Regions from separate parts of the Oceanobacillus locisalsi genome, predicted to be linked through region 3. Evidence: riboswitches for the same ligand, from Rfam matches in the RefSeq annotation. Region 3 holds a riboswitch; each other region holds the start of a gene.
What was found. Region 3 has a riboswitch for preQ1 ahead of queF (preQ(1) synthase). Riboswitches for the same ligand answer to the same signal wherever they lie in the genome.

Region 1: it holds a riboswitch for preQ1, as region 3 does, so the genes downstream of both, queC (7-cyano-7-deazaguanine synthase QueC) here and queF (preQ(1) synthase) in region 3, are expected to answer to the same signal.
Region 2: it holds a riboswitch for preQ1, as region 3 does, so the genes downstream of both, ACFQ19_RS03445 (QueT transporter family protein) here and queF (preQ(1) synthase) in region 3, are expected to answer to the same signal.

The regions. Positions count from the first base shown of each region.
Region 1 is NZ_JBHTKK010000009.1:783-11,097, forward strand. It holds gene ACFQ19_RS08835 (DUF1835 domain-containing protein) at 1-198, opposite strand, end outside; gene queE (7-carboxy-7-deazaguanine synthase QueE) at 304-1,032, opposite strand; gene queD (6-carboxytetrahydropterin synthase QueD) at 1,025-1,492, opposite strand; gene queC (7-cyano-7-deazaguanine synthase QueC) at 1,492-2,163, opposite strand; PreQ1 riboswitch class I at 2,250-2,294, opposite strand; gene ACFQ19_RS08855 (thioesterase family protein) at 2,514-2,954, opposite strand; gene ACFQ19_RS08860 (3-hydroxyacyl-CoA dehydrogenase NAD-binding domain-containing protein) at 2,974-3,942, opposite strand; gene ACFQ19_RS08865 (BKACE family enzyme) at 3,953-4,837, opposite strand; gene ACFQ19_RS08870 (GbsR/MarR family transcriptional regulator) at 4,827-5,417, opposite strand; gene ACFQ19_RS08875 (betaine/proline/choline family ABC transporter ATP-binding protein) at 5,677-6,828, shown strand; gene ACFQ19_RS08880 (ABC transporter permease) at 6,844-7,491, shown strand; gene ACFQ19_RS08885 (osmoprotectant ABC transporter substrate-binding protein) at 7,506-8,417, shown strand; gene ACFQ19_RS08890 (ABC transporter permease) at 8,414-9,058, shown strand; gene ACFQ19_RS08895 (FAD-binding oxidoreductase) at 9,812-10,315, shown strand, end outside.
Region 2 is NZ_JBHTKK010000002.1:264,809-275,123, forward strand. It holds gene ACFQ19_RS03400 (ATP-binding cassette domain-containing protein) at 1-177, opposite strand, end outside; gene ACFQ19_RS03405 (GntR family transcriptional regulator) at 174-551, opposite strand; gene ACFQ19_RS03410 (hypothetical protein) at 582-1,244, opposite strand; gene ACFQ19_RS03415 (ATP-binding cassette domain-containing protein) at 1,241-2,119, opposite strand; gene aroD (type I 3-dehydroquinate dehydratase) at 2,441-3,208, shown strand; gene ACFQ19_RS03425 (SRPBCC family protein) at 3,256-3,750, shown strand; gene ACFQ19_RS03430 (catalase) at 3,800-5,398, opposite strand; gene metA (homoserine O-acetyltransferase MetA) at 5,670-6,584, shown strand; gene ACFQ19_RS03440 (DUF3891 family protein) at 6,714-7,481, opposite strand; gene ACFQ19_RS03445 (QueT transporter family protein) at 7,611-8,093, opposite strand; PreQ1 riboswitch class I at 8,104-8,148, opposite strand; gene ACFQ19_RS03450 (VOC family protein) at 8,426-9,277, shown strand; gene ACFQ19_RS03455 (calcium/sodium antiporter) at 9,378-10,315, shown strand, end outside.
Region 3 is NZ_JBHTKK010000002.1:386,689-397,003, forward strand. It holds gene ACFQ19_RS04035 (hypothetical protein) at 259-723, shown strand; partial or broken gene ACFQ19_RS04040 (ZinT/AdcA family metal-binding protein) at 769-1,301, shown strand; gene ACFQ19_RS04045 (alpha/beta fold hydrolase) at 1,939-2,745, shown strand; gene murB (UDP-N-acetylmuramate dehydrogenase) at 3,028-3,957, shown strand; PreQ1 riboswitch class I at 4,104-4,150, shown strand; gene queF (preQ(1) synthase) at 4,247-4,744, shown strand; gene ACFQ19_RS04060 (queuosine precursor transporter) at 4,792-5,427, shown strand; gene ACFQ19_RS04065 (LysR family transcriptional regulator) at 5,613-6,485, shown strand; gene acnA (aconitate hydratase AcnA) at 6,635-9,343, shown strand; gene ACFQ19_RS04075 (LysR family transcriptional regulator) at 9,368-10,246, shown strand; gene ACFQ19_RS04080 (RraA family protein) at 10,246-10,315, shown strand, end outside.

The DNA.
Region 1 (10,315 bases), on a different contig from region 3:
ACCATAGTCATAGTCCGCTTTCTCTTGAAAAGAGGAAGCCTTCCAATTAAAATGCTCCTTGATACCCTCAGGCTGATGAATATGGTTGATCGGGCCCGTAGAAAAATCGATCGGGAACCCGATAATTTGATGGTTTTGCTCCCGAAAAGCATGTTTTAAACCACTATCTGCAGCAATTCCGAATATAAGATGAATCAATATAAGTGCCCTCCATTGCTATCATTTTATTATCTGTTTTGCTAAAATGATAACAGTTTTTCTTCATCATTTCTATTATAGATGAACTGCAGATTTATCTTTTACCTAAACCCCTCGCTTATTTCCCCAGACTAATGCATGTACCTGCGGAAGGACGCGAACACGGTTCAGCATACTTGACGCCACTACTTGGTCAATTAACCACTCATATTTATTCAATAAATGCTGCGATAAGTGCTGCGGCTCTATCTCCTCTAAATCATCATTCCCTACCTGTAGGAAAAAAGCAATCTTCGGATAACGCTGATGTACTTTTTCAGCATAGCGAAGGTCTTCTTGATCAAAAATCACTACCTTTAAGCTGGTATGTATGAATCGCTCATTGACTTCCAGTTGATGAATAATATCATCTAATTTCTCCCAGTCCGTTTTCATCTTAGAACTGGGCGGTTTAGGAGAAATAGTCAGATCATCGATTTTGACAAACCAATCCTGGTAACGGCTTCCCTGTGTTTCCAGGGCAACCTCCATATGATGTTCATGAAGCAAATCAATCAAATCATCCATAGCAGCTAACAAAGCCGGATTCCCGCCTGAAATCGTCACATGATCAAAGTAATTCCCGCCTATTTCTTGCAGCCGCTGCCAAATTTCCGCACTCGTCATCGGTACAATGTCTTCTTTAGCACTTCCATCCCATGTAAATGCGGAATCACACCAGGCGCACCGGTAATCACATCCAGCGGTTCGAACAAACATCGTCTTTCTTCCTACGACCATTCCTTCCCCTTGAATCGTAGGGCCAAATATCTCTAAGACTGGTATTTTACGCATGATCCATCCACTCCCGTCTTGCTTCTGCATAGCTTGTCGGTGTTTCAAATAAACGAACAAATTCTACCCGGCATTGGTTGGGAAGTTTTTGGATGGCTGCTTCCATTTGTTCAAACATCCAGACGACCATATTTTCCGCAGTAGTATTCATTTTCGGTAAGGTTTCATTTAAATAACGATGATCTAAAAATACTTCAATCTTATCTTTCCAAATTTCTTTGATATCACCAAAATCAATCACCATCCCTATCTCATCCACAAAACCGCTGATACCAAAGACGACTTGATATGTATGACCATGAAGATTTTTACACTTTCCTTCATAACAATGCAGATGATGGGCAGCATCGAATATAAATTCTTTACTTACCATCACCCGTTTCTGATGATAAGCCAGCTGTTCCCTTTGAATATCTTTATCCAGCTTTTGTAACTCTTCGACAATACGAAACCCGAACATCACACATTCCTCTCCTGTCTTTTTTCCAAGTATTGATCTAATCCCCGTTGGCGCAATTGACATGCCGGACATTCTCCACACCCTGCACCTCTCACCCCGTTATAACAGGTTAACGTTCGTTCTCTTACATAATCAAAGGCTCGCAGATCGTCCGCTAATTCCCACGTCTCTGCTTTGTCCAGCCACATTAACGGGGTATGAATGACAAAGTCTTCATCCATAGAGAGATTCAAGGTGACATTTAATGATTTGGTAAAGATATCACGGCAATCCGGATACCCGCTAAAATCGGTTTCACATACACCAGTAACGATATGCTTGGCATTAATTTGATTGGCTAGAATCGTTGCAAAAGAAAGAAACAGTAAATTCCTTCCCGGCACAAAGGTATTAGGAACCCCTCCATCTTCCGCGTTCTCGACTTCGATATCGTCTCTTGTTAACGCATTGGGAGCTAACTGATTCAGTAAAGACATGTCTAAAATATGATGTTTCAGCCCTTGATCTGCAGCGATTTCCTTTGCCACCTCAATCTCTAAACTATGGCGCTGACTGTAGTCAAAGGTAACTAACTCTACATGCTCGAACTTTTCCAATGCCCAAAATAAACAGGTGGTACTATCCTGACCGCCGCTAAAGACAACAACTGCTCGGTTATTATTTTTTTCCATAAAAAAATCCCCTTTCCAATTTGAAAAAGAGAATTCTATACACCCTAAAATATGAAAAAACCATACCTAAGGTTTAATCAGTATGGTTATCCTTAGTTTTTTATAGAGGGTGTACCTAGAACCTCTCCTACTTATAAAGTAGACTTTATTCATTTTTACTCAAGGAGCAGTATAACATATTTTTCATCCGTATGTTAATATTTTCTGTTTTTTGAATGGTTCTGCGTTGAAACGGTTGGGTTGCGATTCAAACTTTGTCTCTTATATGAATATAGGAAATGCTCCCTTATCAGCTGCAAGGAATGTTACTTTTTCCCCTCACATGGATAAGAGAGCATATCACATACTTCTTACTTTTTCTTGCGGATGCCCATCGGCTTATTTGCTCCCGCAGGCCAGTTTTCTTCAGCTAATTCTGGCAGTTGTTTCACCTTTATCTCAACAGATTCCGGAAATGGTGCCGGGCGTCCGGATGATTCATCCATCCCCATCACCATCTGTTCACTGGTTGCCACGGTGTCATCTTCTTTGTTTTTCATTTCAAACCAGAGATGCATACGCTTTGCGTCCCGATTCAGCACGGTAACATTCGTATACAACTCTTCGTTTTCATGTGCTTCTTTTAAATATTTAATATGGGCTTCTAGGGTGAAAATGGTATAAGCTTGTGCTTTTCTGCCATCTTCATCCAGACCAATGTCATCCATCAAAGCATCCAGGCTGTGACTGAAAATCAAAGCATAATACGCATCATTCAGATGACCATTATAATCTACCCATTCAGGCAACACACGCCCCTCCCATATCTGCTTACTTTCTGTCATATGAAAGCAACCTTTCTGCCGGCCAGAAACCTTCTTCCTCTAACAAAGCCATCAATTTAATTAAGAAACGGTCACGGCGATGTTCCAGATCTTCAATTGGGACGTCTCCGCTTTGTTCTGCAGTTCCTGAAATTACTTTTTCACTTAATTCGTCCGTCAACTCTGGAGCCACCAGACGTGTCCAAGGAAGTTTCAATGCAGGTCCGAATTGTTCCAGCATGTGTCTCATACCATCCTTGCCGCCAGCTAAATGAAGTGTCAAAAACGGCCCCATCAATGCCCAGCGAAGACCAGGTCCATAAACAATGGCTTTATCTACTTCTTCGGTAGTCGCTACACCATCGTTCACAATATGAAGCCCTTCACGCCAGATTGCTTCCATCAATCTGTCACCAATATGGCCGTCGATTTCACCTTTCATCACAAGCGGCTTCATATGCATGTCTTCATACATTTTTTCTGCTTTTTCCATATAACTTCTTTCAGTCTGCTTGCCACCTGCAATTTCCACAAGCGGGATTAAGTAAACTGGATTAAACGGATGTGCGACAACAACCCGTTCCGGATGATTCTCGCAATCCTCCTGCAGTACAGAAGGCATATAGCCGGAGGTACTGGATGCAATGATTGCAGTCGGTTTGGCAGCTGCATCTACTTGTGCCAGCACTTTTTTCTTCAATGCTTCTTGTTCCGGAACATTTTCCTGTACCAGATCAGCTTCTTTTACAGCTTCTTCTAGAGTTTCATAAAAAGTCAGGTTTTCCTTTGCTGCTTCATCGCTTATTCCATATTCTTCCAATGTCATCCAAATATCATCAATCATTTTTTCTGTTTTTTCTTTTGCACCAGGATCCGGATCAAACGCATGGACCTGATGACCACTTGCTAAAAAGCGCGCGATCCAGCCATTACCAATAACACCGGTTCCTAAAACAGCCATTGTTTTTTGTGCCATAATTCACCTCTTAAGACTTAAATGTTTTTAGATTTAATTGTTCTCTTGCTTCCGCTGCTGTCATTGGTTCCAGTTTCACACTATTTAGTATGTTAACAGCCTGATCTACTAACTGAGCATTCGTACCGAGTACGCCTTTTTCCAGATATAGATTATCTTCCAATCCGACACGGACATTCCCGCCAAGTAAAGCAGCCTGTGCAACAATCGGCAGCTGCATCCGGCCAATACCAAATGCGGACCAGTGGGACCCGTCGACAATTCGTCTTTTCATATATTCTATCGTTTCTGCATCTGCATCCGCTCCCCACGGAATACCAAGACAAAACTGATACATTGGCGATCCTTCCACTAATCCTTCCGAAATTAATTGATTCGCAAGACGGATATGTCCAGTATCAAATACTTCCATTTCCGGTTTTACGCCGCTTTCTTGAATCAGTTTAGCATGTTCACGCAGCCAGTCTTCCGGCCCTAAATAAACCTGATTGCCAAAATTCAAGCTGCCGCAATCCAGTGTAGTGAGTTCCGGAAGCAGTTTTCCGACCGGTTCATGCCGCTCTTTTGGTGTTTGAATATCTGTACCAGGGCCGCCCTGTGTCGGGTTTTCGAGATTGGGAACAAAGTCGCCGCCGCCACCGGCAGTAATATTGATAATGACATCCGTATCGGATTCACGGATTCGTTCTACCGTCTCTCTAAAAAGTTCCACATCGTGACTAAGTTTTCCCGTTTTCGGGTCACGGACGTGAATATGTGCAATGGCAGCACCTGCTTTTGCTGATTCAATAGCAGATTCCGCAATTTCTTTAGGTGTAATCGGGACATGTTTGCTTTTCTCCGTTGTATCGCCAGCACCTGTCAATGCCGCAGTAATAATACGTTTATTTTTCATCATGCATTTCCTCCTTCGTATTTGGGGTGACAATAGGAACATGTTTAAAAATCTCGCCGCTTTCGAAAAAGTCGACAAGACCATCAATCCATTGATAATAAGCTTGCCATTCATCTAATTCTTTTTGTAAACTTTCCAGCCGATTCTTTACTTCCTCTGGGGAATCTTCCGTTAAGAAAGTCTCTAAATGACGAATTTGCTCCCTTAAACGACGTTCTAAATTGGTATTACGCTTTACTACTTCTGACCAATTCCTTGTAAATAAGGATATAAACGTCTGCGCATAATCGCGTTCAACATTATAATGATCTTTGCGGCTGCCTTTCACATGTTCTTTCTCTGCTATATCAAGTGAAATCATTTCCCGCATGACCTGGCTCATCCTGGTTTTACTCATACCTGTTTCGCCGGCAAGTGCATCTAATGTCATCGCCTCCCGGTTCATATAAATAATACCCAGCAGACGTCCAATCGTTGACGACACACCAAAAGTCTCCATATTATCGGCGATTCGATCTGTAAGAAGATTCTCGCAAGCGCTGATTTCCTGAAGTAATTGATTGTTTGAATATGATTCCATTGTCAAGTCCCCTTTGTTACGGTATATGAGCTACTTTACCACGGATTAAATAAAAATCAAAAATTCATATTTGATAGAAATTCCAAGTAAATAAAAGCAATTCTAAGATAAACCCTTATATAAAGTTTGTAAAGTTTAAATTGCACAGATTTTACGTATAGAATCGATTTTTTCGGATTTTCGTTTTTATTGGATTATTGATTATACTTTATAAGTCTGATTTTAAGTTTTGACGGAATAAGTTATGGAGGTGCTTTAAATGCTAGAATTTAAAGAAGTCACAAAAAAATTCGATGGAAATGACACTCCCTCCGTTCATAACCTGAACCTGAACGTGGAACGGGGAGAATTTGTCGTTTTCATTGGACCAAGCGGATGTGGAAAAACCACAACCATGAAGATGATTAACCGTCTCATCGAACCTACAAGCGGAGAAATTTTGATAGATGGCACCAATATTTTAGAACAGGATGCCGTCCAGCTTCGGCGATCCATTGGTTATGTCATACAGCAAATTGGATTAATGCCGCATATGACAGTAGGAGAAAATATATCTCTGGTAGGTTCCCTATTGAAATGGAATAAAGAAAAACAACAGGAGCGGGCTAAAGAATTGATTTCCTTAGTCAATTTACCGGAAGATTATTTAGATCGTTATCCGCATGAGCTGAGTGGCGGTCAACAGCAGCGAATCGGAGTACTTAGAGCATTGGCAACGAATCCCCCATTAATTTTAATGGATGAACCTTTTGGAGCGCTGGACCCAATTACGCGCGACAGCTTACAAGAGGAATTCAAAAAGCTTCAAAAAGAAATGAATAAAACGATTGTATTTGTCACGCATGATATGGATGAGGCAATCAAGCTTGCTGATAAAATCGTTATCATGAATCAAGGCAAAATTGTCCAAGTTGGTACGCCAGATGATATTCTCCGCCATCCAGCAACAGAGTTTGTAGAAGACTTTATTGGCAAAGACCGGTTATTAGAAAGCCGCCCGGAAATAACTTTTGTCGAACAGATTATGTATCCGGACCCAATTACGATAGACGAGGAAAGCAGTTTAAGAGATGCTATCCAAAGAATGCATGCCAACCGTGTTGATTCGCTGCTGGTCGTTGATGAATCAGGCATTTTAAAAGGATATATCGATATTGAAATGGTTGATTCCAATTACAAAAAGAAAAATCATGTTTATGAAGTGATGGATACTGTAAAATATGCTGTTGATAAAAACAGCCTGCTCCAGGATACGATGCATCGTATGCTTCGGCGAGGCACCGCTTATGTACCTGTTATCACAGAAGAGCAGAGATTAGTAGGTATTGTCACCAGAGCTGCTCTGGCAGATATGGTTTATAACACCATCTGGGGTGATGAATCAAAAGAAGCCGGCATTATCGAATCCTAAGGAGGCAAAATAAAAATGCAAACAATGATGGATACACTCTCATCTTATGGATGGGATTTGTTAGAAAAAACAGGAGAGCATTTGTATATCTCTATTGCAGCTATCGTATTAGGTATACTAATTGCTGTCCCGTTAGGAATTTTACTGACCCGTATACCAAGCAAATCAGCGGATCGGTTTATATCATTCGTTGGCATATTGCAGACTATTCCGAGTCTGGCTATTCTGGCCTTTTTGATGCCTTTTCTTGGTGTAGGCACGGTACCAGCGATTGTTGCTTTGTTTATCTATTCCGTACTTCCCATCCTTCGAAATACGTATACGGGTGTCAAGGAAGTAAATGCAAGTTTAAAAGAAGCAGGTAAAGGGATGGGAATGAATAATATGGAGATTATCCGCAAAGTAGAGCTTCCGCTCGCTTTACCAGTTATTATGTCAGGTATCCGTTTTGCAACGGTTTACTTAATTGGCTGGGCAACACTTGCAGCATTTATCGGCGGCGGCGGTTTAGGCGACCTTATTTTTGATGGCCTGAATCTTTATCAACCGGAGCTGATTGTTCTTGGTACGGTTCCGGCAACTATTTTAGCGTTAATTGCCAGCGGATTATTATCACTCCTTGAAAAAGGACTAACATCTAAAGCCTTACGAAAAACGGCGTAAAGGAAGGATCATATATGAAGAAATTATTGATTATTCCCCTTCTTTCAGTCCTTCTTCTATCAGGTTGTTCATTACCAGGTCTCAGCGGGCCTTCAGAAAATACGATTCGGATTGCAACCTTGAACACGGTAGAATCTGAAATTTGGGGTAATACACTCGCTCAAATGATTGAGCATTATACAGATTTAGACACTGAATTGGTTACAAATTTAGGCTCTTCGATGGTTTTCCATCAGGCAATGATGCAAGATGAAGTGGATATTACAGCCACCAGATATACAGGAACGGATTTGGAAGGCGTCTTAAATTATGAAGGTATTACAGACCCTGACCAAGCAATGGAAATTGTAAAAAAAGAATTTGATGAAAAATTTGACCAGACCTGGAGCGATTCGTACGGATTTGAGAATAGTTATACTATTTCTGTGACACAAGAATTTGCAGAGGAAGAAGATATCACCCATGTTGATGATCTAAAACCATTTGCTGATCAGATGAATTTCGGAGTAGACAATGCTTGGGTCAACCGTTCTGGAGACGGTTACGAAGCTTTTACGGAGACACACTTTGCTTTTGGTAATGTCTATCCGATGGCAACCGGTCTCGTGTATCAAGCAGCTTCTTCAGGTAGTATGGATGCAGTGCTTGGTAATTCTTCAGACGGCAGAGTTGCTGCTTATGATTTAACAATACTGGAGGATGAATTTTTCCCTCCTTATGATGCTTCTCCTGTTGCGAGAAACGAAATTCTAAGAGAGCATCCGGAAATCGAAGAAATTATGCAAAAGCTAAGTGACACTGCAACAACAGAGGACATGCAGGAAATGAATTACAGAGGCGATGTAGAGTTAGTCAGTCCTTCGATCATTGCCCGCGATTTTCTTGAAGAAAATAACTATTTTGAAGACAAGGAGGTAACGGAATGAGCGCCTGGGAACAGTTTATAACCTATGTATCTCAAAATGGGTTTTACATTTGGACAGAATTTTACCGGCATTTTTTAATGGCAGCTTACGGTGTTCTATTCGCTTCCATTATTTCGATCCCAATCGGCATTCTGATTGCCAGATATGGCAAATTAAGCGGATTTGTAATGACATTGGGCAGTATTATTCAAACCATTCCCGTATTAGGATTTATGGCGATTACTATGGTGGTGATGGGACTTGGAACGACTACAGTTGTTGTAACGGTGTTTTTCTACTCTTTATTACCTATTATTCAAAATACGTACGTAGGAATAATTGGAGTTGATCGGACAATAAAAGAAGCTGCCTACGCTTCCGGAATGACACAGTTTCAGCTGCTATTAAAAGTAGAATTGCCGCTTGCTGTCAGTGTTATAATGGCAGGAATCCGCACAGCTCTGGTTGTCGGCATTGGCGTTGTAGCAATCGGAACCTTTGTTGGTGCTGGAGGACTTGGAGCTATTATCGTACGCGGTACAAACGCAACCGATGGAACAGCGATTATTTTAGCAGGTGCTGTTCCTACTGCATTAATGGCCATCGTAGCGGATTTAATTATGGGGAAAATTGAAAGAATGTTAAATCCGGTAAGTAATTAACTCAACTTACTCACTTAAAAAAGTAACTTCCACAGGAACAATGATTGATCGTTTCTTTCATATATCTGTTGACTAGGATAGAAAGTAAAGTGTAAGGCGACCGCTGCGGCGGAATGTTCTATACGGTTGAAATTAGTTGATGCCATTCCTATGATAGACTAAGAACACTACATCTTTAGGTTGGGTCTGCGATTATCAATACTGGTAAATAGCGATAAAACTAACTAGCGACGATTTTGAGGGGACGATTAAGCGCAGCAACGGTTTTAATAGACCGAGTAATCACAGGTCTCAATGTTGTCAGGTTAATATGACCACTACGGGAAAACACTCCGCTTTCCATGGGGACGGCTTCAGCTAACTTGAAAAGAAGACCGCTTTTCAAGTGGATCTTCAGCTCGCCCTGCGATGCACAAATGTTTTCGATGGGGCGAGTAAGCGCAGTCCTAGAGGAAAAACCATAGACTCCTATAGGAAAGCGGGGGGCTTGACCGGAGCGGAAGCTATATATGATAAATACATAAACCCCGACTCGTTCGAATGTAATCACGGACTAGTCGGGGTTTAAATACAAAATGTATATACAGCTCTTAACCGTTTCCTCTTTTCAAAAAAATCCTATAATGCTTCTAAATTCTTTTTTAATCATTGAATTAATCTGAAAAGTATTTATAATAAAATTAATATATATAATCATTGCAGCGGTATGTAACTGCAAAAGAAATTCCATTTAGGCAATTTGAAAGGAGAAAAATGATGAAACAAGTTATACAAGCATTAGATGCCATATTAGCAAGCGACCAAATCTCTACCAATGACACGGTAAAAGAACTACATAGCAGAGATGAAACCTATCATCAGACAAGCTTGCCGGATATCATTGTTTACCCGAAGTCAACAGAAGATGTCACCCATATTATGGAAGTAGCACAAAAGTTCCAAACCCCTGTAACGCCTTTTGGTGTCGGTACAAGTTTAGAAGGACATGTCATTCCTTATCAAAATGGAATTACCATTGATTTTTCATGGATGAATCAAATTCTGGAAATTAAAGAAGACGATTTGCTTGTCAAAGTCCAACCGGGAGTTACAAGAGAACAGCTGAATAAAGAATTAAAGAAATATGGCCTGTTTTTCACTGTAGATCCCGGGGCAAATGCCACACTTGGGGGCATGGCTTCAACGAATGCAAGCGGTACCACAACTGTCAAATATGGCGTGATGAGGGATCAGGTTCGTGATATGGAAGTCGTACTT
Region 2 (10,315 bases), 120 kb from region 3:
CCCTGCATCTGCTTTCCGAAAAGCGGCCAAAACAGAGAGCAACGTTGTTTTTCCTGCTCCATTTCTTCCTAATAAACCATGAATTTTTCCAGGTGTGAGCTGAAAACTGACCTGATCGATAGCGGTGAAATCTTTATATTGCACACGGACATTTGAAGCTTCAATGGCATAACTCATGCGTTATCCCCCTTTCTTGCTTTTTTAATTAAATCAATGATTTCATCCTCTGTGATACGAAGCTTCTCTGCTTCTTGGACTAAGTCGATAACGTAATCTTCCATAAAGTCTTGTTTTCGTTTTTCAACGAGTTTTTGTTTTGCTCCTTCTGCGACAAACATGCCGACACCTCGCTTTTTATATAAAATGCCCTCATCTACAAGCTGTGTAACGCCTTTGGAAATGGTGGCGTGATTAATTTTATAAAATTGAACCAGCTGATTGGTAGAAGGGGCTTGTTCTCCTTCCTTGAGCTGCTCATTAACAATCTGGTCTTCAATCTGTTCCCGGACTTGCACAAAAATAGGTTTATCACTTCGAAATTGTGTGGACATGATGCGTTTGGCCTCCTTTCTGGCAGATTTTTATAATCGAATAGGTGCGTTTTTGGTCAAATGGTAGATAAAGCCAATTAAAATAACAATCATGACTAAGAATATGGCGTAGAATACGATAATCGTTGACTCAATCCAAATATGGTCCTGTAAAAATTCTGCCATCCCGATAAACGGAGAAGAAATCAAAATAAACAATAATCCAATTTTCCAGCGGAAACGATAAAAACCAATTCCTATGAACCAGCCGATTAAAAGATAGAAAAAATGGCTGATAGAGTAATCAACTATACTTTGTATAAAAGGTAATACCCCGCTGCTTATCAATAAATCTGTCCATGGAACAACAAAACCTAAAGCTGGAGCGACTGTCTCAAATAAACCAATCATGAGACTCATAGCAAAAGCTAATATAACAGAAAGCAAAACGGATGCGAATAAAGAAGCTTTAAAAAACTTTTTACGGGAAATACCCAACTTAAAGTAGTAGTCTAAGAACCCATAAGAATAAAGCAAACCGATAATTAACAAAAACACATTCGATGTTGTACTGCTAACATCAAGGTTATCCAAGATTCCCCAATGATTTGCTAGGATAATTGCAAATGTCAAAATAATCATAATGCCGTAAAACCAAGCCGCCCATTTCATCTGTTCTGCGAATAAAGATCTGCCTAATTGAGTTTGTTTCATGCTTTGCCACCTTCCTTTGTTAAATGAATAAATAAATTATTCAAGGATAATGTGCCTATTTCTAACCCAAGCCCAGCTGCCTCATGCTGTTTTTGTTCCGTCAATTCTCCATAGACCATAACGGATTTTGTTCCGCCGAGCGTTTTCTCATGAATCACTTCCAATGTTTCCGTAAATGAATCGACATCTTCTTTGGGACCGGTGACAGAGGAACCTTTTTCAAGAAGATGCTCACTTGTATCCTGTAACAGAACCTTCCCGTTATCGATTATAAGCACTTCATCAAAGAGATACTCCATTTCTGAAACAAGGTGTGTAGAAAACAAAATGGTACGTGGATGTCTTTCCTGCTCTAATAGAATTTCTTTATAAAATAACTCTCTGGCAGGCGCATCCATGCCCAGATAAGCTTCATCAAAAATCGTAAGCGGTGTTCTGCTTGCCAGACCAAGAGTGACTAGTAACGCCGAGTATTGTCCTTTGGATAATTGATCCGCACTTTTATCCATCGGAATGTGAAACTTTTCCGCTAATGTTCTTGCATAGGTTTCATCAAAATTCGGACGGAAATAAATCATGTTTTTTATGATCTTATTAATCTTATCGTAATCATAGGTGTTATCTTTATCGTAAATAAAAGAAGTTCCCTGCAAAATCCGGTCATTTTCAAATGGGTCTTCCCCATCAATAACAATCGTTCCGTGTTTTACTTTGTGAAAAGAAGCAAGGTACATTAATAAAGTGGTTTTCCCGACACCATTTCTCCCTAATATGCCGTGAATTTTACCCGGAGAAAGAGAGAAGGTTATGTCTTCTAACGCTTTAAACTTCTTATAATGTACCGTTAAATTACGGACTTCAATGGAATAAGGCATATACATTCTCCTTTTTAAATAAATATTGAAAACTTATACTGATATGGTTATATAGTTATGTATATAACCATATCAGTATAAAGGTGAATTGTCAATAAACATAGAGAGATTTCTGAAAATAGACTGTGATTAAAGGAAACATGACTTTTTACGAAAATATAAAATTTACAAAGAGATTTATTTGAAACGTATGATATATTAGAAAGTAAGTTAAAAAGATAATAAGCGAAACACTGCAAGAAACTTGTGGGATGGGCAAAGGACACGGATGGAAAAAGCGAGTTGCTATTTAAATTTGATAAAGAATGGAGGATGTATATGATGACAGAAGCATTAAACGTTAAAAACGTAACGATAGGAGAGGGGAAACCGTGTATTTGTATCCCTTTAACTGCTGCAACAAAAGAAGCTCTTATTGAAGAAGCTGGACGCTGTCAACAGGAGGGGGCAGAAGTTGTAGAATGGCGTGCGGATATGTTTGCGGAAGTAGAAGATCATTTAGTCGTAGAGCAAGTTCTAAAAGATCTCACAGCTGTTTTAAAAGGAATTCCGCTTATTTTTACCTTTCGGAGTCATCAAGAGGGGGGAGAGAAGGAACTTTCCAAAGCAGATTATGTGTCCCTGAATCAATTTGTTATCGAGACTGGGCTGGTAGATTTAGTGGATGTTGAACTCTATCAAGGAGAGGAAACAGTACATCATCTACTTTCTGCAGCACATCAACGCAATACATACATAATCATTTCCAATCACGATTTTCAAAAAACACCTCCCCAAGCAGAAATAGTGCAACGTTTAAAGCAAGCAGATGAGCTTGGCGGTGATGTATTAAAAATAGCTGTCATGCCAAAGGAGATAGATGATGTGTTAGTGTTGCTCTCTGCAACCAATGAAATGCAAAAAATAACAACAAAGCCAATGATTACAATGTCGATGGGTCCGCTCGGAGTGATTACCCGATTATCCGGTCAGGTATTTGGTTCTGCATTAACTTTTGGAGCAGGAGAAAAAGCTTCTGCCCCGGGGCAAATTCCTGTCGGGGAAATGCGGCAAGTACTGGATGTGCTGGATAAATCAACAGGAGCTTGATACGAGTTTTTTTAATAAAACGCATGATAATTGCAGGAGGAAAATAAATGTCAGCAACGTTAGAAAAAGCAGCGAATGGATATATAGCAACATATGAACGTCAATGGGAAAAGACGATAGAAGAAGTGTGGTCTGTTCTTACACAAAATGATAAATTACAGCAGTGGATGCCGAATTTAGAAGTGGTAGACTTGCGTAAAAACGGAACGATGACATTCCATATGAATGATGGGATAGGGAGCTCTTTCAGTATTTCCATTTTAGATTTTCAAGCCTATTCTTATTGGCAATTTGAATGGGGAGATGGATCTGTCCGGTTTGAATTGGAACCTGTAGAAGAAGGGTGTAAGCTTATATTAAAAGAATATATTCCAGCGATGAGTAATCATGTTCCCAAAGATTTAGCAGGATGGTATATCTGCTTAGATATGTTTCAAGCAGTCTTAGAAGGAAAACCAATGGATTTCCCAAAAGAGTCATGGAAAACACATTATGAAGCATACAAGAAACAAGCCGCTCCTTTTTTAAGTGAAGATAAATAAAAAACAGTGCCTCAAAAGCTGATGCTTTCGTAGGCACTGTTGTTGTCTATTAATATGGATCTGCATCATGTCCTAGCTCTTCCGCGCGCTTTGGAGCCTGTTCGGCATCCGATGCGCCTAACGGATTCTGGCTGGTGCCGTGCTTTTTCGTCTGCTCTAATCCTTCTCGCAGGCGGCGTCCATATTCTTCATCCGCTTCTTCTGCTAATGCAATCATCTTATCTTGAATTTTCTTGTCACAGGTTGATAAATCGCCAATCAGATTAGACAGTAATTCATCTTTTTCCCAGTCTTCAAACTGACGGAAGGTTTCGCCGGCTTGTTTGGTATTATCATTGCGTTCAATGGATTCGCGTACAAGGTTTCCTTCTGCATGAGGGGTATACTCTTTTCCAGTCTGCTTTGCCTCTTCCAGACCGCCAAGTACAGACGGCTCGTAATTGACATGTGGGTTCTGGCCGGGTGCTTTATCGTTTTGCTGACGTAATTGTCCGCCTTCTTGATTGGTTGCCACCCGTTTTTTTGCTGCATTAATCGGTACTTGCAAGTAGTTGGCACCGACACGATAACGCTGTGTATCGGAGTAAGAGAAGGTACGGCCCTGCAGCATTTTATCGTCTGAAAAATCCAGCCCGTCAACTAACACACCGGTACCGAATGATGCCTGCTCTACTTCTGTAAAATAATTCTCTGGATTTTGATTTAATACCATTTTACCGACCGGCAGCCATGGAAATTTATCCTCCGGCCACAGTTTGGTATCATCTAACGGATCAAAATCAAGCTCCGGGTGATCATCGTCTGACATGATCTGTACCAGTAATTCCCATTCCGGGTAATCGTCGTTTTCAATGGCATCATATAAATCTTGTGTCGCATGGTTGAAATTCTCGCCTTGAATTTCTGTAGCTTCTTTCATGGTTAAATTTTTAATCCCTTGTTTCGGCTCCCAATGATACTTCACAAGAACAGCTTCTCCATCTTGATTGACCCATTTGTAGGTATTTACTCCAGAACCCTGCATCATACGGTAATTTGCAGGAATTCCCCATGGCGAATAAATAAACGTCACCATATGAAAAGATTCCGGCGAGTTGGCACAAAAATCAAAGAAGCGCTCAGAATCTTGAATGTTCGTGACTGGATCCGGGCGGAAAGCATGAATCATATCCGGAAATTTCATCGCATCACGAATAAAGAAAATCTTTATGTTGTTGCCGACAAGATCCCAGTTGCCATCTTCTGTGTAAAATTTCACCGCAAAACCGCGCGGATCGCGGACCGTTTCCGGAGAATGGGTGCCATGAACCACGGTTGAGAAGCGGACAAATACAGGTGTCTGTTTTCCTTTATCCTGAAAAACTTTTGCTCTCGTATATTTAGAAGCAGGGTCATCTCCAACGGTTCCATAGGTTTCAAAATACCCGTGCGCTCCGGCACCGCGGGCATGAACAATCCGTTCCGGTACTTTTTCACGGTCAAAATGACTTATTTTTTCAATGAAATCATAGTTCTCCAACGTTGCGGGGCCACGATTACTGACAGTACGGATATTTTGATTGTTGGTTACAGGATGACCTTGGCGGGTCGTTAAGGTTTTATCATTTTCAATGTTGGTTTGATTGGTGGATTTTTCTTTTTCAGACATGTGTTTATCCTCGTTTCTTTTGTAGATTTCTTCTTATTAGGATAGCCAATTCAGATGAAATTAACCGGTTTTTAGTGAATTTCTCAAAGAAGCAGGAAAAAGAAATGTATTATTTCTCTGGAAATATGGATGGAAAGGTTGACCTTTTCTAACAAGCGTTTAAAATAGGGATAAACTCATTTTTTGGAAAAGTTAAATTAGATAGAAGAAAGTGATAAATAATATTTAAAAAATAATGAAGTTTTACAAATAAAAAGTGGAGGTAGCAACCATGCCAATTAAAATTCCTAGAGAGTTACCGGCAAAAGAGATTTTAGAAGAAGAGAATATCTTTGTGATGGATGAACAGCGTGCTGCTTCACAGGAAATCCGTCCGCTTAGTATTCTTATTCTTAATTTAATGCCGGAAAAACAAAAAGCAGAAACACAACTGTTACGATATTTAGGGAATACACCGCTGCAAGTTCGGATTTCTTTTTTAAGGATGGCTTCGCATGAATCAAAGACAACCAGCAAGAACCATCTGGATACCTTTTATAAGACGTTTGAAGAAGTGCGGGATAAAACCTTTGATGGCATGATTATTACAGGTTCTCCCGTCGAACATCTAGACTTTGCTGATGTTGATTATTGGGAAGAATTGCAAGAAATTATGGATTGGACAAATGACCATGTGACCTCTACGCTCCATATTTGTTGGGGGGCACAGGCAGCTTTATATCATCATTATGGCATTGATAAGCACCCGCTTTCGAAAAAATGTTTTGGCATCTTTGAGCATGACGTGTTGACACCAAAAGAACGGCTGGTGAGAGGGTTTGATGAAGTATTTCTAGCACCGCATTCCCGCTACACAACGGTGTCAGCAGAAGAAATTAAGAACCATCCGGATTTGCAGCTGGTTGCGGAGTCTGAAAAAGCCGGCGTATTCTTGCTTGCTTCCAAGGACGGAAAGCATATCATGGCAACGGGGCATTTAGAATATACAGCATCGACATTGAAAGAAGAGTATGAAAGGGATCATGCCCGCGGTGTGAATACGGAAATACCGGAAAATTATTATCCGGATAATGATCCGGACAGGCGTCCGAAGCATCGGTGGAAAAGCCATTCGAGTCTGCTGTTTTCGAATTGGTTGAACTATTATGTGTATCAGGAAACCCCGTATGTGTGGGGAGGAGAATAAAAATAGAAGAAATTGCGGTGTATTACTGCGATATGCATGGAAGGGGTTCGGATCAGTCCGGACCTTTTTAATGGAAAAATAAGGCCAGGAATCATCCTGCCCTTATTATTTACTAAACGCCGCCACCAGTTATGTTGCGGGTTTGATCCATATCGTTTTTGATAAAACAGAAGCTTGTTCATAAGCATCAATTAGACCCTGTTGTTGGATGTTTGTTTTCGGTATGCGTTTATATTTCAGAACGATAGCGAACGCGGATGAAAAAGGGAAAGGATCCATAGTAACTGTCTCCGTATCTGCCCAGCTGATAGAAAAAGCAGATGGCAATGCAGAAGCGTTGTTTGATACAGCTAATCCTTTTCTGAAAAATGGATGAAGGTCTTCATCTGCAGCTCCAGCTTCATTCAAACATACAAACAGAGACAGGGTATCAGAAAATTGTAAAAGCGCATAATCCGCCGCAAACTGCTCCTTGTCAAAATCTTTCATCATGCTGATCAGCCATTCCTGCCGCGCTGCTTCTTGCTGAACGAATGTTTTTGCTTCCTCCGCAGTTACTTCTGTCAGGAACTGTTTATAATGTTCACTGCAGAGCAAAGCCGCATAGTTGTTCTGTTCCTGGACCATATTGATTCCATGCGTGTATAATACCGTTTTGGGAATTACCGGGAAATCCATAAAGGAATACGGCTGATTTGCCTGATCATTCCAAAAAGGCTGACGGTCAAATGCTTCCCATCCGGAATCATGCTGATAAGCGGCGTAGATAACGGCATCTTTATAAGGCGTATGCTCAAAGTAAACAGGGGCTAACTGTTCCAACATTTCTCCTGATAATAGAGCATGATCCACTTGCGATATGAATATAAAATGTTCCCCTTGGTCTCGGATAATCATCTAAAGCCTTCCTCCCGCCATAATGGTCGTTTGTAATTGCTTCACAGGTTTGGTCTATATGCAATGATAAAATGCGTCTTTCCATTGTAAAAAAAAGACGATGACTCTTATCCATCGTCTTTTTTTACTTTATATCATTTTATCAAAGTGGATCCGTTTATATAAAGCATAAAAAATAGGGATACCTATCAGTAATACAATAAATTCACTGGCTGCAGTTGTGAGCCAAGTAAATAAAAATGGCAGCTGTACAGCAATATTCAACATAAAGGCAATGATAAACATATTAAAACTGAAAACCAATGTATTCAGAAAGAATAGCAATAATGTGTTTTTAATATATTTTTTCAAGAAAATGATAATGCCTAAAGATATAGCAGTGTGTGCTGTCCCGAAAACGAGGTCCAGGCCGCCTGCCATAGAAAATAAATTAGAAGCAAATACACCAATTGTAATCCCGAAAAAATAACGTTTATCAAAGATAATTAAATGGTTGAACATCTCAGATATTCGAAATTGAATCGCCCCAAATGCAACTGGCGATACCAATAAAGATACGGCCACATATAATGCTGCAATAATGCCATTCACCACAAGTGTCTTGATATTCATATTCTGTTTTTTCCTCCTAGTTTTTTATCGTGGGATGGTTACGAACCACGTTATGCATAGAGTATCATATCAGGATTAAAGAAGGAAAACAACAGATGTTGCTCAGGTGCAAAGCAATATCCAAATAAGAAGTTTTGACCAATTATCATTCGTCGGTTACAATTAATTACATAAAGTAAGTTTGTTATTTTTAGTTAATATTAATGGAGTGAATCAGATTATTACAGTGTTCTGTCTCCTGCTTAGAATATTCAACTTACCTCTGCTTTTGAGGTGGCAGGCTACAGTTAGCTACACTACAATAAACAGTCCAAAAAGGGGATGACTGAAAGATGGAAAATAAATTTTTTGAAACACAGGCCATGCATGTATCAGATATAACGATGCAAGTAACTGATCTGCAGCGATCCATTGCTTTTTATCAAGACTTCCTAGGTTTTCAAGTGATGGAGAGAACAGCGCATAAAGCAATGTTTTCAGCGGATGGAAAAAAAGCTTTGATCACACTGGAACAGCCGGAAAATGTGGTGGCAAAACAACGAAGAACAACAGGCCTTTATCATGTTGCTATCCTTCTTCCGTCAAGAATTGATTTAGCAAATTTCTTAAAACATTTGCTGCAAGCTGGCAGAGCATACACGTTGCAGCTGGGGGCTGCTGATCATTTAGTTAGTGAAGCGCTCTATTTTTCTGACCCGGATGGCAATGGAATCGAAGTAGCAAGCGACCGCTTATCTAGTACCTGGAATTGGTCGGGAGAGTTCGTGCAGATGAGCACAGACCCGCTGGATGCAGATGGACTTTTGGAATCAGTAACAGCGGATTGGAATAAGATGCCTGAAAAAACGCTTATTGGACATATTCATTTACATGTGAATAATTTGCGGGAAGCAAAGGAATTCTATATAGAAGGATTAGGCTTTCAAGAGGTAATGGCTTTTTCAGGGGCTTCTTTTTTGTCCGATAGAGGGTATCATCATCATGTTGCTATTAATACATGGAATGGGACAGATGCGCCAATTCCTGATTCCAATGAAACAGGGCTGCATGTTTTTACGATAGCTTATCCAACCAAAGAAGAAACAGAAAAAGCAAAGCAAAGGCTCGAAGCTTTGGGTTATTCGGTTAATGAAGATATGGTGAAGGACCCTGCAGGAAACCAAATCGTTCTATCTTTTAACTGATTCCGTAAAGAAAAAATCAGCTGCCTGTAAATAGTGGATAGACAAATACAATTACGGTAGAATATAAACACAAGAGCAGGAAAAGATAGGGAGTATTTTTATGGAATATATTTTATTAATTGTAGGGTTTATTTTATTAGTAAAAGGAGCGGACTGGTTTGTAGACGGTTCTGCTAATATATCCAGACTGTTGCGTGTTCCCCCGGTATTAATCGGATTAACCATTGTTGCTTTGGGAACCAGTGCGCCGGAAGTGACAGTCAGTCTTATTGCGGCAATCCAGGGAACGGCAGATGTGTCGGTCGGGAATGTCGTCGGAAGTAATATTTTTAATATAACGATGGTTGTAGGTATTGCAGCGGTTATCTTTCCGCTTCAGGTGAAAAATGAAATGATTGTGAAGCAGATTCCTTTTACATTACTGGCTTCCTTAGCTTTAATAGCATTGGCTGGAGACGTGACATTACAAGGATCTGCAGAAAATATACTTAGCAGAAGTGACGGGTTTATATTCATCTTGTTTCTGTCTATTTTTATGTACTATATTATCGAGGTAGGTTTAAAAAGCAGGAAAGAAACGAAACCCATTGGAGATTCGAATGTAAAGTGGGGGAAAAGCACGCTTATTACGGTGATTGGTGTTGCAGCCATTATTATAGGCGGCCAGTTTGTTGTAAATAATGCAACAGAAATTGCGCTGGCATGGGGGATGAGCGAGGCTTTAGTCGGCCTGACTATTGTTGCTGTCGGAACATCACTCCCGGAACTGGTTACATCGATATCTGCAGCGTTGAAAAAAGAAAGTGAGATTGCCATGGGGAACGTGGTTGGCAGTTGTATCTTTAATATACTATTTGTTTTGGGTACCACTTCATTAATTTCCCCATTGTCGATTAATCCTGTTATTTTTACAGATATCTGGATTATGATTGTATTGACGATTTTATTACTTATTTTTTCAAGGACAGGTTTTCGGATCGGGCGCAAGGAAGGATTCATTCTTTTCCTTATGTATGTCATCTATATGGTTTATATTAT
Region 3 (10,315 bases):
TAAAGCTTTGGGGCATATATCTACCTTAGCTTTAGATTTTTTATTATCGTATGATAGCAGTATTTGTAAGATGATGCTGCCAAGCTTAAGGTTTCCTCTTGTTTGGATGCAGCAGTTCCTCAACCTGATAAAACGATTCCCAATAATATTGTATGTAAAAGTAAAAAAATGCTTGACCAATCATAAGGGTCTATGTATAATTTAAATCGTAATAATTACGAAAAGTAATCATTACGCATTAAGGAAGGAGCATCTGTTATGAAAAAATTTTGGCAAATAGGACTTATTTTGGGCTTTATCAGTTTTCTGTTTATAGCCGGATGCCAATCCGGAGAAGGAGAAGCAGACAGTCAGGAGGAAGATACTGACAACCAAGAGGAAGTAAGTGAAGAAGAGGAGCATCATCATGATCATGGTGAGGAACAAGCTTCTTTTGATGATGTACCAGAAAATATAGAAATAGAAGGGTTATCCGACCATTATCATACAGGTGATGTTTTTAAATTAGAAGCAGTAACAGAGGAAGAAGGATTGGATCATTGGCATTGGTACATACGTGATTCTTCTGACGAGGAATGGACAGTAGCAGAAGATCAATATGAAGACTCTTATATGGGAGATGCAGAAGTAGACGGGCAAGAGGTGCTTGCTGTTCTTTATGATGATGATCATGAGCCGGTTGCTAAGTCACCTGTTACCGAAATCACGATTGATGACCACTAGGATGGACATCACCATCATCATAGAGACGATGAAGAGAGCTGGCAGATCTATGAAGGATATTTTGAAGACGAGCAAGGAGAAGATCGTCCGCTTAGTGATTGGGAAGGAGACTGGCAATCTATCTACCCATATTTAGAGGATGATTCTTTAGATGAAGTATTTGAACATAGGGCGGAAGAAAGTGACGATATGACAGCCGATGATTACAAAGATTGCTATACGGCTGGTTACGAAACCGATGTCGAGCGTATCGTTATTGATGGAGATGAAATCACTTTTTACCAAAACGGTGAAGAGCACACAGGTACGTACGCTTATGACAGCTATGAAATTCTTGAATATGAAGCAGAAAACGCGGCGTTCGTTATATTTTCGAACTAGAGGGAGAAGCAGATGAACATCTGCCGGCATATATTCAATTTAGTGATCACGGAATCGCACCTGGTGAATCATGGCATTTCCACTTGTGCGTAGGAGATGAAAATGAAGACTTATTAGAAGAAATGGATAATTGGACGACTTACCATCCATCTGATTTAGGTGAAGAAGAGATTATGCATGAATTAATTGTCCACTAAGGCTTAAAGCAAATGGAATGCTGCTAAAAAGGCAGGTTCTATTTGCTTTTTTTCTGCAAATAACTCAACTTACGCCCTTTAAAAAGTAATTTCTATTCCGTACAGCTGTTGAGAAAGGTGAGAAGGTGAAGTGTAAGGCTACCGCTGCGGCGGACCGTTTTGCTTTCCGACGTACAAATATTTTCGATGGGACGAGTAAGCAAAGGAAGTTCGACCAAGGTCGATCCTTCCTTAATCTTTCCTTTCTGTGCATGAAAGTTATTCTTGATATGAGACTCATACTGTCATGTAACTGAAACACCAGAATGATTGGTTATTTAGGCTTAAAAGCGATTACTTCATCAGGTTGTTATTTTTCTAAACGCTGTAGTATCCCATCAGAGCGCAGGGCTTGGCCGGAGTGGGAGCTACACATCATATCTTATTCACCCTGGAACAGCAGGTTTTCTATTTTATTTTAGCTTCTGCTGTTTCCGCTGTTTATATTTTAGACAAAAAGATATGTCGGTACTGTAAAAAAATGAATACATAAAGCATTAGAAGGGTGTCCCGAAAAGGGAACGATGTTATAATAGCTACGTGCTTTTGATTATGTTACACACACAGATTTACAATAGAAATTGAGGGAAATAAATACATGAAAAAGCAGATTATCATTATTACTTTAAGTGTACTCATTGTCAGCGGTGCTGCTTTGAGTGTTTACTTTTATCAAAAGGACGAAACACAAGCTGGAGAATATACAGGGGCACCCACTGTTTTTATACATGGATATAAAGGAACGGAAAATTCATTTGGTTATATGCTGGATCGCTTTGAAAATATACATCGATGGGGAAATAAAGGTTTTATTTACTATGTGAAGGAAAATGGTGACATTGTCGATTATAACTTAAATAATGGAAGATATGCGCCGACATTTGTGCAGATTGTGTTAGAAGATAACCGTGCCAGTTTTAAAGATAGTACAGAATGGGTTGCGAAAGTGCTGCGCCATCTAAAGAATAATTATCGTGTGGAAGATGTGAATTTAATTGGACATTCAATGGGCGGTATCTTAGCAGTGAAATATACAATGGAATATACAAGAAACGAATACCCGACAGTAAATAAACTTGTGGCAATAGGCAGTCCATTTGATGGTATTTATAATGAAGGCTATTTTGAACTTCATCAGGATGCTGCAGCGGAGGATTTGAAGCCGGATTCGCATGCTTTAAATATGCTGCGGGAGAATATGTTTCCGGCAGATGTAAATGTGTACAGTATTGCCAGTACGGGAGATTCTGTTGCCGTGCCAGAAAGTGTCAAAACACTGAGATATTTGATACCGGAGAAAAATTTTCAAGAGACCATTATTGATGATCCGCACCTTACACACAGTGCTTTGCATGAAAGCCTGCAAATTGATGAATTGATTCATAGCTTTTTGTGGCAAGATTAATCAGATTCAACTACAATAGTATAGGATTGAATTATCAGCATAAGATTCATTTTATAACGGAGAACCGCCCATAAAATGCCCGCCTCCAAATACAGAGAGAGAATAAATGTATTTAGGCGGAAGATAACAGGCGCTAACTCCCTGAATCACGCAGGCTAATCATTCTGTGGAAGAAAAGCAAAAACTCCTTCAGAATGAAGTTTCGTTTTATATAGCTTTGAAAGTACGAATAACAAAGTCAAAAAAGCTTCATCGCTTTTGACAAATTAAAGGATTGATAGCATGAATAATTACCGACATCTCTATGAACGATTAAGTCAACATACGGATAAAAATAACGTCCTGGTGGATGAGCCGATTAGAAAACATACGTATACGAGATTAGGCGGCACGGCGGATTTTTATATAACGCCGTCTGCTTATGAAGAAGTGCAGGCGATCATCCGTTTTGCCAACCAGGAAAATGTACCATTTACAATGCTCGGAAATGGCTCCAATTTGATTGTGAAAGATGGAGGCATCCGCGGAATTGTGATGAATTTGCAACAGCTGTCATCGATTTGGAGAGAAGAGGAGAAGGTTATCTCCCAAAGCGGCGCAAGGATTATTGACGCATCGCGTTTCGCTTTAGAAGAAGAGCTTGCCGGATTAGAGTTTGCTTGTGGTATTCCAGGTTCAGTCGGCGGAGCATTGTATATGAACGCCGGGGCATACGGAGGAGAAATTAAAGATGCATTGGAAAGTGCAGTGGTTGTAACAAGAGATGGTGATCTGCTAAAGTTAACTGCCGATCAATTAGACCTCAGCTATCGCACAAGTAATATTCCGGATAATGGATATATTGTTTTAGAGGCAACATTCGCCTTAAAACTTGGAAATAAGGAAGAAATTAAAGAAGCAATGGATGATCTTACATATAAAAGAGAGTCCAAACAGCCGCTTGAATACCCGTCTTGCGGCAGTGTATTCAAACGTCCGCCTGGATTTTTTGCCGGAAAACTGATTCAAGACAGTAATCTTCAAGGAAAGAAAATCGGTGGAGCAGAAGTATCTACTAAACATGCTGGCTTTATTGTTAATAAAAATAATGCAACAGCATCGGAATATATTTCATTAATTGAATTTGTTCAGGAGACGGTCAAAGAAAAGTTTGCTGTGCAATTAGAACGTGAAGTACGGATTATTGGTGAAGACAGAGAAGAAAACAGGTGATAGAAAAATTCCGGGTTTAAAAGCTGATACCCGGAATTTTTTTACGAGGGCAATAATTAGTGATGTTTCACGAAGAATTGTCGCACAAAACAAGATTGACAGCCCAAAGGTTCCTTTTTATAATAGGTAGTGTTAATTTCAATCAACAGGTAGAGGTTCTTAGCATTAACCCTCTATAAAAAACTAAGGACAACTTGTGATTATCCAGTCATGTTCCTTAGGGGCATGGCTTTTTTGTGTTTAAAGCATGAAAAGACCAACAGATGTATACCAAAGGAGGTGAAGCAGCATGGCAGGAAGAAGTGAGAAAGAACTAAAAGAAATGGATTTATTGGGAAATCAGGAGACTGCCTATGCTTTTAATTATACACCGGAAGTGTTAGAAACATTTGATAACCAGCATCCTGACCGGAATTATTTTGTCAAATTAAACTGTCCGGAATTTACAACGCTTTGTCCCAAAACAAATCAACCTGATTTTGGAACCATTTATATCAGCTATATTCCGGATATTAAAATGGTAGAAAGCAAATCATTAAAATTATATTTATTCAGTTTCCGGAATCACGGTGATTTCCATGAAGATTGTGTCAATATTATTATGAATGATTTAATCGATTTGATGGATCCGCGTTATATTGAAGTGAGAGGGAAATTCACGCCGCGCGGAGGCATTTCCATTGATCCTTATTGCAATTATGGAAAGCCGGGAACAAAATTTGAAACGATGGCGGAAAATCGGTTAATGCAGCATGATATGTATCCGGAAAAGGTAGATAATCGATAGAGGGAAACGTTAGATCCTTGCACCTGTGAAGAGAAGGGAACAGGATAATGTATATTTATTTTAATGCTATTTTTGTCGGCTTGTTATTATTGTCGAACATTTTATCAGTGAAATTATTTCAAATGGGAAGCATCGTGTTGCCTGCAGCAGCGATTGTTTATGTGGTTACCTATCTGATGACGGATGTTATTGGGGAAGTGTATGGAAAGGATGCAGCCAGAAAAACGGTACAAGCCGGATTTTTCACACAAATCATTGCAATGCTATTTATCTATATTTCCATTCAACTTCCGCCGGCAGCCGATTTTCAATCACAGGCGGCTTTTGAAGAGATTTTTAGCGGTAGCTTCCGGATTATTATTGCAAGCCTTGTTTCTTATTTTGTCAGCCAGCACTTGGATGTCTCCATTTTTCATACTTTAAAAGAGCGGCATGGAAGAAAAAAGCTGTGGCTGCGTAATAATTTATCAACGATGATCAGCCAGCTTTTTGATACCGTCCTGTTTATTATTATTGCTTTTTGGGGAGTTGTTCCGACATCCGTTCTGCTGGGAATGATTGTCTCGCAATATATATGGAAATTTACCGTTGCGGCGGTTGATACACCATTTGCGTATTTACTTGTCCGCTGGGCGCGTAAATATGAGGCAAAACATCAAACAGCGTTATTGGAAGCATCCTGATATCTCATAAAAGACCAGCTAGTGAAAAAACTAGCTGGTCTTTTATGAGAAGAAAGAGAATATAGGATAGTAATTCTCCATTTTTAATAGCGTTTAATCATCACTTTTCTTAAGAATTTTTCATTCATGCTTTTATTGATGTAATATAAAATAATAAAGATAATTAGTTGAAAGGAAGTGGGGAAGTGGACCAAAAGGATTGGGAAATCTTATGGATGATAAAAAAAGAAGGCAATATTTCAAAAGCAGCGAAGAAGTTATTTATGACACAGCCCGCAGTAACTGTAAGAATTAAAAAAATGGAAAAAGAATTAAACGTAAATATCGTATACCAGATGAATCGCGGTGCTCAACTAACACCACAGGGAGAATATTTAGCAGAACAGGCTTTAGATTATTTGAAACAAATAGAAGAGCTTAAGGGTTTCTTATCTAGTATGAGGGAACCGCTTGTTGGAACATTGAAAATTGGAGTTTCCAATTTTATGACGAGATATAAGATTCCTGATATTTTACAGCAATTTAAAGAAAAACATCCGTTAGTTCAATTTAATGTTACCAGCGGTTTTAGCAGTGAAATATTCAAAATGATGCAGGATCAGGATATTCACATTAGTTTTGTGAGGGGAGATTATGCCTGGCGAGACCACAAACATTTATTATTTGAAGAACCAATATGTGTAGCCTCAATGAATAAAATTAATTTGGAAACTCTACCTGATACGCCTCGAATTGAATATAAAACTGATTATAAATTAAAGGAACTAATTGATACATGGTGGTTAGAAAATTATATACAAGCACCAAATATCCATATGGTTGTCGGGCAAACGGACATATGTAAAGCAATGTTGAATCAAGGTCTTGGTTATGCTATTTTACCTAAATTGGTAGTTAATGATATTCCTAATGTTTATAAGATAAATCTAAAAGATAAAAATAATAATCCAGTAGCACGTTCTTCCTGGATGCTTTATAAAGAGCAATCATTTCAGCTCAATATCGTTAGGACATTTGTAGATTTTATCAAAACCATTGATTTTCAAGAGCCCATATAATAGTGATCTAATTAGTTGGATGTATTTACGTATCAATGTTATTCTTTTTATTTATGTTTATTTATAAAAAATCGATACTTCAATTATGACTGCGCTTACATTAAACTGATGATAATCAAATTTGAAATAAATCATAGGGGAGTATTTTTATGAATGAAGAACTGCTCTTGGAAAATAAAGACAGATTTACACTTAAGGGGAAGAGTTATCATTATTATTCATTAAAAAAGCTAGCTGCAGAAATGGGAAAAGATTTTTCTCGATTGCCATATAGTATAAAAGTTATTTTAGAAGCAGCACTTAGAAATATAGACGGCAAGAAAATAACAAAAAATCATGTATATCAATTAGCCAGTTGGGCTGATGAAAAAGAAGGAAAAAAGGAGGTGCCATTTAAACCATATCGGGTCTTATTACATGATACGACTGGCATTCCTGCAATTGTTGACCTTGCATTACTCAGGGATGCAGTAAATGAGTTAGGTGAAGATGTAGGTATAGTTAATCCGAAAATTCCAGTAGATTTAGTTGTAGATCATTCTGTAATGGTAGATTTTGCAGGGGCAGAAAATGCAAGAAGACTAAATGAAAAACGTGAATTTGAAAGAAATAGAGAAAGATTTCAATTCCTAAAATGGGCACAATCTAATTTTGATAATTTACGTGTTTTTCCACCTTCTTCAGGGATTATGCACCAAATCAATTTAGAGTATTTATCTAAAGTGGCTGTTATAGAAGAACAAGATGATGAGACGATTATCTTTCCAGATTCGTTGGTTGGTGCTGACTCCCATACGACAATGATTAATGGTTTAGGAATTGTAGGATATGGCGTAGGCGGTATTGAAGCAGAAGCAGCTATGCTTGGCGATCCACTTTATCTTCTAAGTCCAGAAGTAATTGGATTTAAATTAACAGGTTATTTACCTGAAGGTGCCACTGCAACGGATCTCGCGTTAACTATTACAAACATGCTTAGGGAAAAAAATGTTGTTGGAAAATTTGTTGAATTTTATGGACCAGGAGTGAAGTCACTAACTGTATTCGATCGTTCAACTATATCCAATATGGCACCGGAATCAGGTTCAACAATATCCTATTTTCCTGTTGATGATGAGACGTTGAATTATCTTCGTATGATTGGTCACAGTGAAGAAAAAATTGATTTAATCAAGACCTATTATCAAGAGCAGAATATGTTTTATGAAATAGGAACAAGTTACCCTGCATATTCGGATACGATTGAACTCGACCTCTCATCAGTGGTAACTACGCTAGCTGGTCCGAAAAGACCACAGGATCGCGTCGATTTAACAGATATGAAGCAAAGTTTTAAAAATCAATTGCGCAAATCTGTTTCAGACGGAGGATATGAATTAACAGATGAAGCTATTGAGAAGGAAGTTATTGTCGAAGGAGAAGTTTTAAAAACGGGTAGTGTCGCTATTGCGGCAATTACAAGCTGTACGAATACTTCTAATCCGAATGTAATGATTGGTGCAGGACTCATCGCAAAAAAAGCCTTTGAAAAAAAATTAATGAAACCTAACTATGTTAAGGCCTCTTTAACACCAGGATCCAAAGTAGTTACCGATTATTTACAAAAATCAGGATTACTCACTTATTTGGAACAGTTAGGGTTCAACATAGCAGGTTATGGATGTGCGACATGTATTGGTAACTCAGGTGAGTTATTTGATTCTGTAGACGAAGCAGTTACTCAAAATGACTTAACAGTAACATCGGTATTATCGGGAAACCGTAATTTTGAAGGTAGAATTCATCCAAAGGTAAAAGCAAACTATCTTGCATCGCCTCCTCTCGTTGTTGCATATGCACTTTCAGGAACAGTAAATATTGATTTTCATAACGAACCTGTTGGCTATGATGACAAAAATCAGCCAGTTTACTTAAGGGATATTTGGCCGACTTCAAAGGAAATTGACAAAGTACGCATGCAATCGCTTGAGTCAGGGATGTTTAAAAAGAGGTATCATAACATTTTTTCCATTAATGATGACTGGAATAATTTAGAGATATCGGAGAATCAATTATATCAATGGGAGCCATCGTCAACCTATATTAGAAAGCCTCCATTTATTGAACACGAAGTTATTCAGCAATCAAATTTAGAAGGAACGAGAATGCTTTTAATGTTGGGTGATTCGATTACAACGGACCATATTTCTCCAGCTGGAAGGATAAAAATGCATGGACCAGCAGGAGAATATCTGAAAGAAAACGGCGTAAGCCCAAGACACTTTAATTCTTATCCTTCTAGACGTGGAAATTTCGAAGTAATGCATCGGGCAGCTTTTGCCAATGTACGTTTGCGAAATCAAATTGTACCAGAAATGGAGGGAGGGTATACAACATATTTTCCTGCAAATGAGACTATGACAGTTTTCGAAGCTTCTGAACGTTATAAACAGGATGGTACTCCGCTTACCATTGTTGCAGGAAAAGAATATGGTACTGGAAGCTCAAGAGACTGGGCAGCTAAAGGGACATTACTTTTAGGGGTGAAGACAGTAATTGCTGAAAGCTTTGAAAGAATCCACCGTAGTAATTTAGTAGGGATGGGGGTACTGCCATTGCAATTTATGGAAGGAATCAGTAAGGAAACATTACATTTATCCGGAAGTGAAACTTTCTATTTCACCAATCAATTGAAATCATTGTATCCAGGTAAAACAGTCAAAGTAAAAGCTGTTCGGGAGAACGGCGAGTCCTTTTACTTTGAGACGATTGCTCGTTTAGATAATGAAGTAGACGTTGAATACTACGATAATGGTGGAATTCTGCCAACTATTGTACAGACATATGCAGGTAAAGGAAATAAGATTTTTGAACATTAATTTTAGCTAAGGAGGAGTAAATTTTTGGACGACATTGACTGGAATATCATCAAAAGTCTGTATATAAATAAAAATGTTACGCAAACAGCCAAGGAATTCTATATATCCCAGCCTTCCCTTACGAAAAAGGTTAAAAAAATAGAAAATGAGTTTCATATAAAGATATATGATAGAAAAAGTCAAGGTATTGTGTTTACAAGAGAGGGGGAATTTTTAGCATTAAAAGCAAGTGATATTGATCAGAAACTAAAAAGAATTAAAGAAGAGACTGCAGCCATGAATGAAAATATGAAAGGTAAATTAAACATTGGTGTCAGCAATCATTTTGCCAAATATCATCTGCCGTCTATTTTACGGGATTTCCAATCGGTATACCCAGAAGTGGAATTTAATATCCGGAGTGGCTGGGGGACAGAAATATCGCATCTAATAAATACAGAAAATATTCATATTGGCTTTATCAGGGGAGATTATGATTGGGCAGGAAGTAAATATTTACTATTTAAAGATCCGATGAGTTTATTTTCAAAGAATGAGATTGATTTATCAACACTTCCAACAGAGCCGAGAATTGATTATCAGTCTGGATTTGCTCTTAGATCACTAATTGAAACTTGGTGGAGTGATCATTACGAGACACCGCCAACAGTCGGTATGATGGTGGATAGTGTAGAAGCTTGTAAAGAGATGGTAATCAAGGGGCTGGGATATGCAATCCTTCCTGCTTCCATTATGGAAGGTCAAAAGGAAATATATCGGGTTGATTTGTTTGATAAGAATAAAAAGGCAATGGATACGAACACATGGATGTATTATTCAGAAGCATTATTAGATACAAAAATTGTATCTGAATTTGTTGACTTCGTAAAAAAACATGAAAACAAAACGAAAGGGGTAGAATGATGTCTATTAATTATGTAGATGAATTTTCAAAAATACCAACTACCTGTGCATCAGATGCGCTAAAGGGCA